One region of the Lentibacillus daqui genome, then DNA from elsewhere that is predicted to be linked to it. Evidence: riboswitches for the same ligand, from Rfam matches in the RefSeq annotation. Region 1 holds a riboswitch; each other region holds the start of a gene.
What was found. Region 1 has a riboswitch for S-adenosylmethionine ahead of O2S85_RS13415 (methionine biosynthesis PLP-dependent protein). Riboswitches for the same ligand answer to the same signal wherever they lie in the genome.

Region 1 (3,172 bases):
TGTTTGCTTGCCTGACTGGATAAACGCCAATATAAAAACAGCCTGCACCCAATGTTTGCAGGCTGTTAATTTTATTCTGTATTAACTGATGATAGGATCCGTCTGTCCTATTTTAAGAGAAAACCAGAACCGAAAGAAATTTCTCTTTATCCAAGTTGCGGTTCTTTGACTAAAGCGGATAATGCTTGTTTTAAATCCTGCTTTAAGTCATCTGCCTGTTCAATCCCAACAGAGAAACGTAATAACCGATCGTCTACACCTCGCTTCACCCGCTCTTCAATCGGTATGTCGGCATGGGTTTGTGTTGCCGGATAGGTAATAAAACTTTCCACACCTCCTAGACTTTCGGCAAATGTGATTAATTGTAATTGCTGTAAAAAAGGATCCACCCAGTCACTTTGTTGGAGACGGAACGATAGCATACCACCTTTACCAGGGTAAAGCACATCCACTACTTCATCCTGTTCGCGTAAAAAATGAGCAATGTCCCTGGCATTTTGCTGATGTTTTTCCATCCTTAGCGAAAGAGTTTTTAACCCGCGTATTAATAACCATGAATCAAATGGGGAAAGCACCGCCCCTGAGGCATTGTGAATGGTTGCTAATTGTTCACAAAGCTCGTTACCCTTTGCTGCCACCAATCCGGCCAACACATCATTATGCCCGCCGATATATTTGGTCGCACTATGAATCACAATATCTGCCCCCAGCTCCAATGGGCGTTGTAAGTACGGGGTGAGAAATGTATTGTCCACAATTAATAATAGCTGATGCTTTTTCGCTAGCTTGGCAATCTGTTTGATATCAACTTCCTGCATCAATGGATTGGTCGGTGTTTCAATTAAAATCGCCTTCGTGTTGTTCGTGATGAGACTCTCGGTTTGGCCCAGGTCGGTAAAATCACTATAAGACGTCTGAATCTGATAGTGATCGGCATAATGATCGAGCAGCCGGTATGTACCGCCATAGATATCTTCAGTTGCAATGAGTTCATCACCGGAATGAAACAGCGAAAACACTAGCTGAATTGCTGCCATTCCGGAACTACAGGCATACCCCTGATCACCCGCTTCCAGATTGGCGATACCTTCTTCCAATAGATAGCGGGTCGGATTTTTTGTCCGGGTGTAATCATACCCGGTTGACTGGTTAAGCCCCCGATGTTTATAGGCGGTTGACAGATAAATAGGCGGATTAATAGCCCCTGTAGACGCATCACTGTTGTTTCCCAGTTGTGCTAATCTTGTTTCAATACTTCTCTTAGTCATCTCATCATCTCCTGGTAAAGAATAAAAACAGTCTCTACTTAAAGATAAGAAGAGACTGTTGCATTATCGTTGGCACTCTTCTTATCTTCAAGCATCACGCTTCTGGAATTGGCACAGTACCTGGGATTGTAATTCCGCAAGTCTGTTGCCGAGGTTTCCAAGGGCCAGTCCCTCCACCTCTCTGGATAAGAAACAATTATATAATTTTAAATATTAATCCATACAATACAATTTTCCGGTTGAAAAGTCAAGCAAGACAGACAATAAAACTACGCTGAAAAAGTGCAAAGGGATAGCTATCGATGTTGGGCAAGTTTGTTTCAGCATTGATACCATTCCTGAAAATTTTGGGAATCACCGATGAATTTCACCAATCCGCCATAAAATTAGTGAAAATCGCCGATATCAAAACCGCCGATAAAATGAAACTACATTTGGGATCCTTATTGAGAGTTCATGCAGGGAAAGCTTTCCACACCGCAATTAGCCAGATAAGTGAGCAAAGTTAGACGCGCACTCTTAGGGTTTTGTGATATGATGAAGGCAAAGGGGAGGTACATATGATATTTACGTCGATTGATTTTGAAACGGCGAATGCGAAACGGCATAGTCCGTGCGCGGTTGGGATTGTGGTTGCCAATGAACATGAGATTATCGATGAATACTATACGTTAATCAATCCGTTGATGCAATTTAATTCATTCAATATTGAAGTACATGGAATTACAAGTCGTGATGTTGAAAACCAGCCAACATTTGCGGAAATTTGGCCAACTCTAAACGAATACCTTACTGATCATCTGGTGATCGCCCATAATGCCAGTTTTGATATGAGCGTAATCCGTAATACGCTGGATTACTTTAACATGCCATATCCGTCAATGGATTATTTATGTACTGCAAATATTTCCAGAAGGGTATGGCCGGAACTAATGAATCATAAATTGAATACAGTCGCTGTTCATCACGGGATTACGTTTGAACATCACCACGCTTTGGAGGATGCTCGGGTCGCGGCAAAAATTTTTCAACAGGCAGTTGATCAGCATGGTGGTCTGCTGGACTCACTACTTGCCCACTGTAAAATGGAAAAAGGCCGGATTTTTGAGCATGGGTATAAGACACCGAGGATGAAACGATCCAAACAACCAAGACGAATTAATTTCTCACATATGTAAATAGGAAAACGGTCCGTCACCCATGCTGGACCGTTTTTATCGTATATTCGACATAGGTCTTATCACATCACACTTTTAAAAATGGGTTGATTCGCCAGCTTTTGCTGTTATCCGGAAGAGCTATTTATATTCCATTTTCAAGGCTTTATTTGCATTCTTTAAATCATTCTGCAACAGTTTTTTCAAATCATATGCCGGATATTCACCCCTCTCAAACATATAGGCAAAGACATTCCCGTGTGTTTCAATCGCTTTTTGCAAATGTTTATTTAATGTATCTCGTAACACAGGGGTAGCTATTTCAGTGATGGAGGCACCATAATTCTTGACACAACTTTTTGTTAATACTAATAGGTCGCCAGCATAAAAACCGTCCCCAAGATTGCGAAAATCCTCTTCATCTTCCTCTGTTTCACAAGGTGCCAAGGAATAAAATTGAGTCAGTTCCTTCAAGTTATTTTCCATATCCTTAATGCATTGCAGATAAAGATTCCGCAGCATGTCATCACTTACTTCTCCTATCGCATGTTTCAATTTCATTAACCCAATTGATTGAAAGGCAACAAGTTCATGTACTTCCAGTGTTTCATGCCAAGCGAGATGCTTTGGCCGATTGCGCTCTGATGATTCCATTGATTTATGTTCCTCCCTTTAAACTAGTCAATGTCACTATATTCATTTAAACCCGGGACGGTACAGGAAACCAGGATTTTGGGCGAATATCCG
Region 2 (3,172 bases), 930 kb from region 1:
TATATGTTTACCCGTTTATCTTGGCTAGTATATCATGTTTTTATCATTGATTTGGCATGTTATAAAATTGTAATAATAAGACAGGGGGACTCCTGCTAAAATCATCCATATCTAGTGGAACACACACAGAAGCCATTATTTCTTGCAAGTTGTGATTATGATTATAGCATACATGTTTTGTCGCGAAAATGATGTAAAAAAAGAAGGCCGTACCCATATAGGGTCAGCCTCCAAAACCTTAAAAAATTGTTATACCTCAACAGTCAGTTGTTCGGATGTGTTGTTGCGCAAACGTATAAATGTTTCATTGGGGTTTAATCCGGTGATAACCGTAATTCCGCAAGCTTTTGCATGTTCCAGTGTTGGATCGGTTTCATCCGGTTGTTCTATCCACAGGATCTTTCCTTGTGCATTAATAAACTGTTCCAGCGTGCTGGCGGGGACAGGTCCTTTTTTCAACCAAGCTGCATCAATTGTATCCGGCGCTTGGGTCTGTTCATTTACTTCGACGATTTGGAATCCATACTGTTGTAATTGCTGTAATTCCTGTTTGCTATGATCTTGGCCAATTACTGCGATTACTTTTTGTCTTATCGCACCAGCTTCACGGGAAAAAGGGGATGAAAGCAGCCATTTAATGGCATCATTCCCGGAAGATTGGATAGTTGGCTTTGTATCGGTAGCTTTGGCAATAGCCTGATCCAAATCAATTAAAATATCATCCACATTTTCGACCCCGATAGCAAGGCGGACAAGTTCTTCGGATACACCGCTTTTTTCCAAGTCTTCCGCACTTAATTGCTGATGGGTTGTGGATGCAGGATGAATAATCAGTGATTTCGCATCCCCGACATTCGCGACATGTGACCAGATCGAAATATTGTCAATCAATTTCCTTCCTGCTTGCCTGCCACCTTGAATACCGAACGTGATGATGGAACCAAAACCGTGTTGCAAATATTTTTGAGCCAATGAATGGGAAGGGTGGTTTTCCAATCCAGGATAGTTGACCCATTCCACAGCTGGATGCGCCTTGAGGTATGCGGCGACTTCTAGCGCATTTTGATTATGACGTTCGACACGCAAATGTAAGGTTTCCAGTCCTTGCAATAGCAAAAAGGCATTAATGGGACTTAGGCATGCTCCGATATCCCTCAGTAATTGCGCCCGTAATTTTGTTGCGAAGGCAGCCGGTGCCAAGTCTGCATAGCGGAGGCCGTGATAGCTCTCATCCGGTTCGGTAAACCCGGGGAATTTTTCGTTGTCCCAATTAAATCGTCCACCATCGACAACAACACCACCAATGGAATTTCCGTGGCCACCGATCCATTTGGTAGCAGAATGGATCACAATGTCGGCTCCCCATGTTAAGGGCTTTGCGCAATACGGGGTAGCAAACGTGTTGTCCACAATTAACGGGATATGATGTTCGTGGGCGATGCTGGCAATTTCCTCCACATCAAGCACATTCAGACTCGGATTGGTAATAATTTCTCCATAAATTGCTTTCGTTTTTGTTGTTATCGCGGAACGAATGGCATCAAGGTCTGTCCCGTCAACAAATTTCACCTTAATTCCATAACGGGGCAAAGTGGTGGAAAACAAATTATAGGTTCCGCCGTACAAGTTGCTGTCGGCAATAATTTCGTCACCGGCACCAGCCAGATTCAGAATAGCTAATGTAATTGCTGCCATGCCGGATGAGGTGGCAACTGCTGCTGATCCATCTTCCAACTGGGCGACTCGTTCTTCAAAAACAGCACACGTTGGATTGCCAAGTCGTGTGTAGATATTGCCTGGTTCAGCTAATGCAAATAAGTTTTGCGCATGTTCCGTATCGTTAAATACGTAGGAAGTCGTCTGGTAGATCGGAACACTGCGAGATCCTGTTGTTGGATCTGGTTCCTGCCCTGCATGAAGCAACAATGTTTCTAAATCGTGCGAATGAAAGTTTGACATCAATGATTCCTCCTAAGGTAGTTGGGTGACTGATTATTTCAGCCAATGCTTTAATTCTGTAAGGATTGCTTGTATCACAGTATAGCAATGACTTTGATCGAGCGTTGTAATTGACGTGGGGGGATACGAAAAAACGCCCTTCCTTAAGAAGAGGGCGGATAAGAACGTTCCTCCTCTTATCTTCCAGATCGACAAGGACCTGTAGGATGTAGCACCTTTCATGACTGCTTTTTAGCCTGATGGTTGCCGGGTTTCGCAGGGCCTAATCCCTCCACCGCTCTTGATAAGAGATATAAAAAGGTTTTGAAAAATTTAATTTAATAAAAAGTATAAACCTGAGTAGTGTCATCTGTCAACTGTTATTTTGGGAATTATCATGGCTCATTAGCGAAATCGCTTTGCTGTCTTTGTCCCGAGTCTTTGTCCCGACTTAGCGGGTCCCTCTCCCGTCCCGGAGCGTACTCTACCGACTTCGCGAGTCTCTGTCCCGTCCTCGGTGCATTCTCTCCCGACTAGGCGAGCCCCTCCCGTCCTGCTTGCAGCTCCTCTAAAATCTTAACAAGGAGGGGATTCAGTTTAGCGAAAAAAGTGTGTCAATAATTCAGAAAACACTTTCGAATATTGGTATTTTCCGATATCATGGATGTAAAGAAAGAAAGCGCATAAAGGGGAGAGGAATATGGCTAAGCGATTTAAACATTTGGAAACATCTGTCATACATGATGGTTATGATGCAAAAGATATGTTGGGAAGTTTAACACCACCATTATTTCAAACATCAACTTTTACATTTGCAACTGCTGAACAAGGGGAACGCCGATTCTCCGGGGATGAGGAGGGCTATATTTATTCACGAATTGGCAATCCGACTGTAACGGCATTGGAAGAACGAATGGCCGCGTTAGAACATGGGGAGCGGGGGCTGGCATTTGGCTCCGGGATGGCTGCTGTATCGGCAGTTTTGATTGCATTAACCAAGGCTAATGATCATATTGTCTGTTCATCCGGGCTGTATGGGTGTACATTTGACCTGTTAAGCATGATGGAGGAAAAATACGCGATAACCCATAGCCTTTCCAACATGAATTCCGCTGATGAGTTGCGAAAATGTATCAAACCGGAAACGGCCTGTATTTATGTGGAAACGCCGATTAATCCAACCATGAAGTTGATTGACCTGGCAATGGTTGCAAAAGTAGCCAAGGAATTTGCG
Region 3 (3,172 bases), 1.4 Mb from region 1:
AAGGAAGAAACTTTTCAGGAAAATTGGTTGTAAAATTAAAGTGAAATACTAGAAATAAACGAGAATACCTAGTATAGTAATATTGCAATGAATAAAGAGGATGTTCAAAAAGTCCGGTAAAAATGACCTCAGACTACTGTTGACGTTACAACAGGACGCCCTAAGACCTTAGCTGATCTTGGTCCTTTTTATACTCCTTTTTGAACGCACTTTAACGGAGGGATTTTCAATGAGCTTACCAGAAGAATTATTATATTCAGAAGAACATGAGTGGGTAAAAAAAGAAGACGATAAAGTCAGAATCGGAATTACAGATTTTGCCCAAGATGAATTAGGCGACATTGTTTTTGTTGAATTACCAGAAGTTGGTGACGACATCGAAGCAGATGAGCCTTTCGGAAGTGTGGAATCGGTAAAAACTGTTTCAGAATTGTATGCGCCAATTAGTGGTAAAGTTGTTGAAGTAAATGATGATTTAGAGGACAACCCTGAATTTGTGAACGAATCACCATATGAAAAGGCGTGGATGATTGTCGTTGAACCATCGGATGAATCAGAAATGGATGACCTGCTGTCGGCTAAACAATACGAAGAAGTAACGCAGGAAGACTAATTTCCACAAATGAATAGTACATGTCAGAAGGCTGGCTTGCACCGAAAAAGAAGGTGTATAGTCAGCCTTATTCACATCATAAGATGGTAATAGGGAAGCTTTTTGCTTGAATTGGTAAGGAGTGCTATGGGATCATGACAAATGAATCGGATAAGGTGATTATTGTTGAAGGGTTAACCGATAAAAAGCAAATCAAAAAAGTCATCACAGAGGACCTGGAAATTGTTTGTACGAATGGAACGCTGGGTGTGGAACGGTTTGATGAACTATTATATGCGTACGATTTGGATAATAAAGACGTATTTATTTTAGTTGATGAGGATGATTCAGGGATCAAGTTACGCAAACAATTGGCCCGGGAACTTCCGCATGCCAATCACTTATATGTCAGTAGTGAGTACCGGGAAGTAGCAACAACGCCCGAGCAGGTACTTGCGACAATTTTGGTTAGCAAAAGCATTGAGGTTAATCCGATATTTTTAATTTAGGGTGATCGTATTGCAGCAATTTACAGAAGAAGCAAAAGCAAAAGAGAGTTATTTTCTATATATTTTCACCCCGTTGTGTGGTACGTGTAAACTGGCCAGGACGATGCTGGATAAGATCGAGTCTGTACATCAGGAAAATATTTTTTACGAAATGAACGCCTCAATAAATCCGGAGTTTATGCAGGAATACAAGATCGAAAGTGTTCCGTGTTTGTTCATCAAACAAGATGGAAAAATCAAGGAGCGAGTTTATGCATTCCGCTCCATTGCCAATATTTATCACTATTTGCTTGAATATAAACCGGAATTGTTTGCGACATCATAATTCAACGAGGCTCTGGCAAACAAGTGGATCCAGCATGGACAAAGGGTATAAGGACAGGGTATCCATATTCTTATATTGCCTTTTGCAGGCGGTTGATCTACCAACCAATTGATGTAGGATAATTGGGAATTAGCGAACTATTGAACTTCATATTGACACTAGTGATTTGCAATGCTAATATTTAATTTATTATTAACAGCAATATATGATAAATCTCTTATCTTGAGCGGTGGAGGGACTGGCCCTGTGAACCCGCGGCAACCTTCAGGCAATTCGTTTGAAAGGTGCCAATTCCTGCAGAGTAGTACTTTGACAGATGAGGGAACTTAGAAGACATTAAAAACGTCTTTCTGTTCCCCGCAGAAAGACGTTTTTCCGTTATGTGGGGCATAATATAATCATGAAAATACAGATGATTTAAGTTTGTTTCCTGTATGGTTTGCCCTGGAAGGATTTTAAAAGGAGGACTATTTCTTGATTTCGATTGAAGGGTTGAGCAAAATTTTCTCATCATCCAATAATGAGCAAATCACTGCTGTGAATGAATTAACGTTAGATATACAAGAAGGCGAGATATTCGGGGTGATCGGATATAGCGGGGCGGGAAAGAGTACGTTTGTCAGGCTGCTGAATCGGCTGGAGGAACCGACGAGCGGACGGATTGTTATCCATGACCACGATATTACCGAGATGAATGCGAAACAGCTTCGGGTTGCCAGACAAGAAATCGGTATGATCTTTCAACATTTTAATCTGCTTTGGTCACGGACGGTCAAAGACAATATCGCATTTCCGCTGGAGATTGCAGGTGTTCCAAAGGACAAGCGTGACAAGCGGGTGAAGGAATTAATCAATCTTGTTGGTCTTACGGAACGCGAGAATGCTTACCCATCCCAGTTAAGTGGTGGACAAAAACAGCGGGTGGGAATTGCCAGAGCGCTTGCAAATAACCCGAAAGTATTATTATGTGACGAAGCAACTTCGGCGTTGGATCCGGAAACAACCGATTCCATTTTGGACCTGTTGGTGGATATTAATAAACAGCTGGGATTAACGATTATCTTAATCACCCATGAAATGCACGTCATTCGCAAAATTTGTAACCAGGTCGCTGTCATGGAAAAAGGAAAAATTGTGGAGCAAGGCGATGTGTTGGACATATTTTTGCGGCCGCAACAGCAGGTAACGAAGCGTTTTGTTGAACAGGTGATGGGGACAGCAGATGAAAATGAAGGTGTAACAGATCTGATTAACACATATGAGCATGGTAAAATTGTTCGTCTGCATTTTATTGGGGAAACTGCCAATCAGGCACTCATCAGCAAGGTGGCCAAGGAGTTTTCCATCGACGTAAATATCCTGCAGGGAAAAATTACGCAGACACAGGCAGGAGCCTATGGAACATTGTTTGTTCAGATGATCGGCGAAACGTCTGAATTGAACAAGGCGCTCCGGTTTATTCAGGATACCTCGGTAGAAGTGGAGGTGTTCCGTGATGCTGACTGATTTATTTCCTAATTTGAATATGGAAGATTTTTGGGATGCGACCTATGAAACATTTTATATGACCTTATTGGGACTTCTTGGTACATTTATTCTGGGAATTTTACTAGGGTTGCTCTTATACCTGACAGCTAAAGATGGGATATGGCAGAATAAATTTATTAACCTAATTGTTGCTGCTGCTGTCAATATCTTTCGTGCGATCCCATTTATTATTTTGATCTTTTTGTTATTCCCATTTAC
Region 4 (3,172 bases), 930 kb from region 1:
TGCCGGAAATCCTGAGGAACGAAAAGGAATTGTGGTAACCAGCAGTTACGAGGCCAGGGAAAAAGGGGTTAAAACAACGATGACATTGTGGCAGGCACGCAAACTATGTCCCAATTTGATTGTCATGAGACCTAATTTTGATCGATATCGAACCGCTTCAACGGAAATGTTTAAAATGCTTGCTGCAATCACCCCGTTCGTACAACCGGTCTCCATTGACGAAGGTTATATGGATATTACGGAATGCGAACAGCTTGGCGATCCGATTACGATTGCCGAAAAATTGCAGAAACAAATCAAAAACGAGCTGGATTTACCTTGCAGCATTGGCATTGCGCCAAATAAATTTTTGGCAAAAATGGCCTCCGATATGAAAAAGCCAATGGGGATTACCATTCTTCGTAAGCGTGATCTTCCTCAGAAGTTATGGCCACTTCCAGTTGGTGAAATGTATGGCGTTGGGGAAAAAACAGCCCGTAAATTAAACGCGATTGATGTCATAACCATTGGTGATTTGGCCCGTCATGATGTATACCAGCTTAAACAGGTTTTGGGAATTAATGGAGAACGATTACAAAACCGGGCTAATGGCGTGGATCCAAGACCGGTTGATCCAGATGCTGTTAATGAGTTTAAAAGCATTGGCAGTTCACAAACATTACCTGAAGATACGACCGATGAAACAGAAATCCGTAAACTGATGCACCAGCTTGCTGAAAATGTGGAACGCAGGATGAGACGAAAACAGGCAGCAGGAAGCAGTGTTCAAATCATGATTCGCTATCATGACCGCAAAACAATTACCAGAAGCAAAAAACTGCAAACATATATTGAGACAAAAGAGGATATTCTTCAAGCTGCCAATGAATTATTTCAAAAACACTGGAATTTGGAGCCAATCCGTTTGCTTGGTATAACGGTTCAGGATGTGGATGAGAAACAAAATATCGCCTACCAACTGGATTTATTCACGTATGAGCAGGAAGCGGAAAAGGAAAAGCTCAATAAGGCAATTGATGAATTAACCACAAAATACGGCAAAAACCCATTTAGGAAGTTGACGAATCTTGAAAAGGATGAACAACCACATACAAGTTTTCAAAAGGATTTTCTGGATGATTACAAGAGATAAGTGCTCACATCATTATGTATGGTGTGGGCTTTTTTGTGGGGATCAAGCATAAAATGTATGTGGGCTGCGTATTTTATGTTGACAATCCCTACCAGTATTGTTAACATTAAAATCAATCAACAATTAAAGATTCTTATCAAGAAAGGTGGAGGGACTGGCCCTGTGATACCTGGCAACAGACTGTGGCAGTACTGTGCTAATTCCTGTGAACGTGTATGTGTTCAGAAGATAAGAAGGAGCCATATGTGATTAAATGTGGTTTACCCTCTTCTTGTCTTAAAGGAAGAGGATTTTTTAGCTATTTAATCATAAAAAAAGGGGGAGAAGGAGCATGAACATTAAGGAGCAAAACAATATTCTTGAATCGATTTATTCAGAGCTGGATCAGAATTTGGAGGAAATTATCGGTTGGAGAAGGTATATGCACCAACACCCGGAACTTTCATTTCAAGAAGAAAACACTGCTAAATTTATTGAAGAAAAACTGATCGGATTCGGACTGAAGGTAAGGACAAACATTGGTGGTAATGGACTCATCGGCATTTTGGAAGGAAATCAACCCGGAAAAACAATTGCATTGCGCGCAGATTTCGATGCCTTGCCGATTGAAGATCAAAAGGATGTACCATATAAATCATTAAACCCTGGTGTCATGCATGCATGCGGTCATGATGGTCATACCGCTGCTTTATTGGGAACAGCTAAAACCCTCAGCAAGTATCGCCGGTATATAAATGGTACGATCATCTTCATTTTCCAACCTGCTGAAGAGCTGCCTCCCGGGGGAGCAAAATATATGATAGAAGAAAATGTACTAGATGGCGTAGACTACGTATTCGCTGCACATCTTGCATCTGACATTCCATTGGGGAAAATTGGTGTAGGGGCAGGATATAAAGCAGCTGCAGTCGACAAATTTGAAATTACAATTGAAGGAACTGGAGGCCATGGAGCAAGGCCACATCAATCCAATGATCCGATTGTTATTGGCAGTGATATTGTCAATGCCTTGCAAAAAATCGTCAGCCGGAGAGTCGATCCATTAAAATCGGCGGTCGTCACGCTTGGTGTGTTTCAGGCGGGAAATGCATTTAACGTTATCCCTGAAACTGCACGATTGGAAGGAACGGTACGTACATTTGATGAAAAAGTAAGAACGCAAGTGAGCGAGCAGATTTATTCAATTGTAAACGGCATTGCAGCCGGTTTTCAGGCAACAGCGAAAATAGATTATTTATTTGGTTATCCAGCATTGTATAACCATCAAACAGAAACGGAAACAGTCAAAAAGCTATTAAGTGAAACTTTTTTAGAGAGTTCGGTTGTTGATCTTGAAACAGGCATGGGTGCTGAAGATTTCTCCTACTTTCTATTAGAAAAACCAGGTACATACTTCCGGGTTGGTTCACGAAATGATGATGAAAGCACACATTTCCCACATCATCACCCGAATTTTGATATCGATGAGCGGGCGTTGTTGAATATTGAAAAGGCATTTACGAAAATTGTTTCTTATTATTTGTTTTAAATATGAGCGATGAACATGGGGGAGTGTGATGAAGGTTTACAAATCATTGCAAATCATATTACGTTTAATAATCTCATTAGTCATTATTGGTTTAATTGGCTGTTCAAAGGATAGTAACAGTCAGAATGCAGATAAAGAAACAGACGGTACCCCGGTTAAGGGAGGAGAGCTGAATGTGGCGATCGGATCTGAGCCGGATTCCCTTGACTGGATGTATATTTCTGCGACTGCCACAAGAGACATCGCTTGGAATATGTTTGAAACTCTATTTGCCTTAGATCAGGATTTTGGTGCAAAACCAATGATTGCAAAGGACTATAAGCTTAGTGATGACGAAAAGACCTATACTATTCAGTTGCGTAAAGGGGTGAAATTTCATAATGGCGCCACCGTGACAGCTGATGACGTTGTTGCCTCCATTGAACGTTGGGAAAAAGTATCCTCTGTCGGGAAGATTACTGGTAAATATATTAAGCGAGTAAAAGCGATTGATGCGTATACGGTTGAAATTA

Region 2: another riboswitch for S-adenosylmethionine. It lies ahead of O2S85_RS17820 (O-acetylhomoserine aminocarboxypropyltransferase/cysteine synthase family protein); the one in region 1 lies ahead of O2S85_RS13415 (methionine biosynthesis PLP-dependent protein).
Region 3: another riboswitch for S-adenosylmethionine. It lies ahead of O2S85_RS06545 (methionine ABC transporter ATP-binding protein); the one in region 1 lies ahead of O2S85_RS13415 (methionine biosynthesis PLP-dependent protein).
Region 4: another riboswitch for S-adenosylmethionine. It lies ahead of O2S85_RS08690 (M20 metallopeptidase family protein); the one in region 1 lies ahead of O2S85_RS13415 (methionine biosynthesis PLP-dependent protein).

What each region holds. Positions count from the first base shown of each region.
Region 1 is NZ_CP114176.1:2,645,977-2,649,148, reverse strand. Features, by position in the region: gene O2S85_RS13415 (methionine biosynthesis PLP-dependent protein) at 147-1,268, opposite strand; SAM riboswitch class I at 1,347-1,460, opposite strand; gene O2S85_RS13410 (hypothetical protein) at 1,571-1,777, shown strand; gene O2S85_RS13405 (3'-5' exonuclease) at 1,829-2,446, shown strand; gene O2S85_RS13400 (spore coat protein) at 2,567-3,079, opposite strand.
Region 2 is NZ_CP114176.1:3,573,609-3,576,780, reverse strand. Features, by position in the region: gene O2S85_RS17820 (O-acetylhomoserine aminocarboxypropyltransferase/cysteine synthase family protein) at 250-1,959, opposite strand; SAM riboswitch class I at 2,133-2,249, opposite strand; gene megL (methionine gamma-lyase) at 2,639-3,172, shown strand, end outside.
Region 3 is NZ_CP114176.1:1,294,103-1,297,274, forward strand. Features, by position in the region: gene O2S85_RS06525 (arsenate reductase family protein) at 1-33, shown strand, start outside; gene gcvH (glycine cleavage system protein GcvH) at 230-613, shown strand; gene O2S85_RS06535 (toprim domain-containing protein) at 748-1,101, shown strand; gene O2S85_RS06540 (thioredoxin family protein) at 1,112-1,426, shown strand; SAM riboswitch class I at 1,641-1,749, shown strand; gene O2S85_RS06545 (methionine ABC transporter ATP-binding protein) at 1,901-2,932, shown strand; gene O2S85_RS06550 (methionine ABC transporter permease) at 2,922-3,172, shown strand, end outside.
Region 4 is NZ_CP114176.1:1,720,278-1,723,449, forward strand. Features, by position in the region: gene O2S85_RS08685 (DNA polymerase IV) at 1-1,132, shown strand, start outside; SAM riboswitch class I at 1,263-1,367, shown strand; gene O2S85_RS08690 (M20 metallopeptidase family protein) at 1,464-2,660, shown strand; gene O2S85_RS08695 (ABC transporter substrate-binding protein) at 2,689-3,172, shown strand, end outside.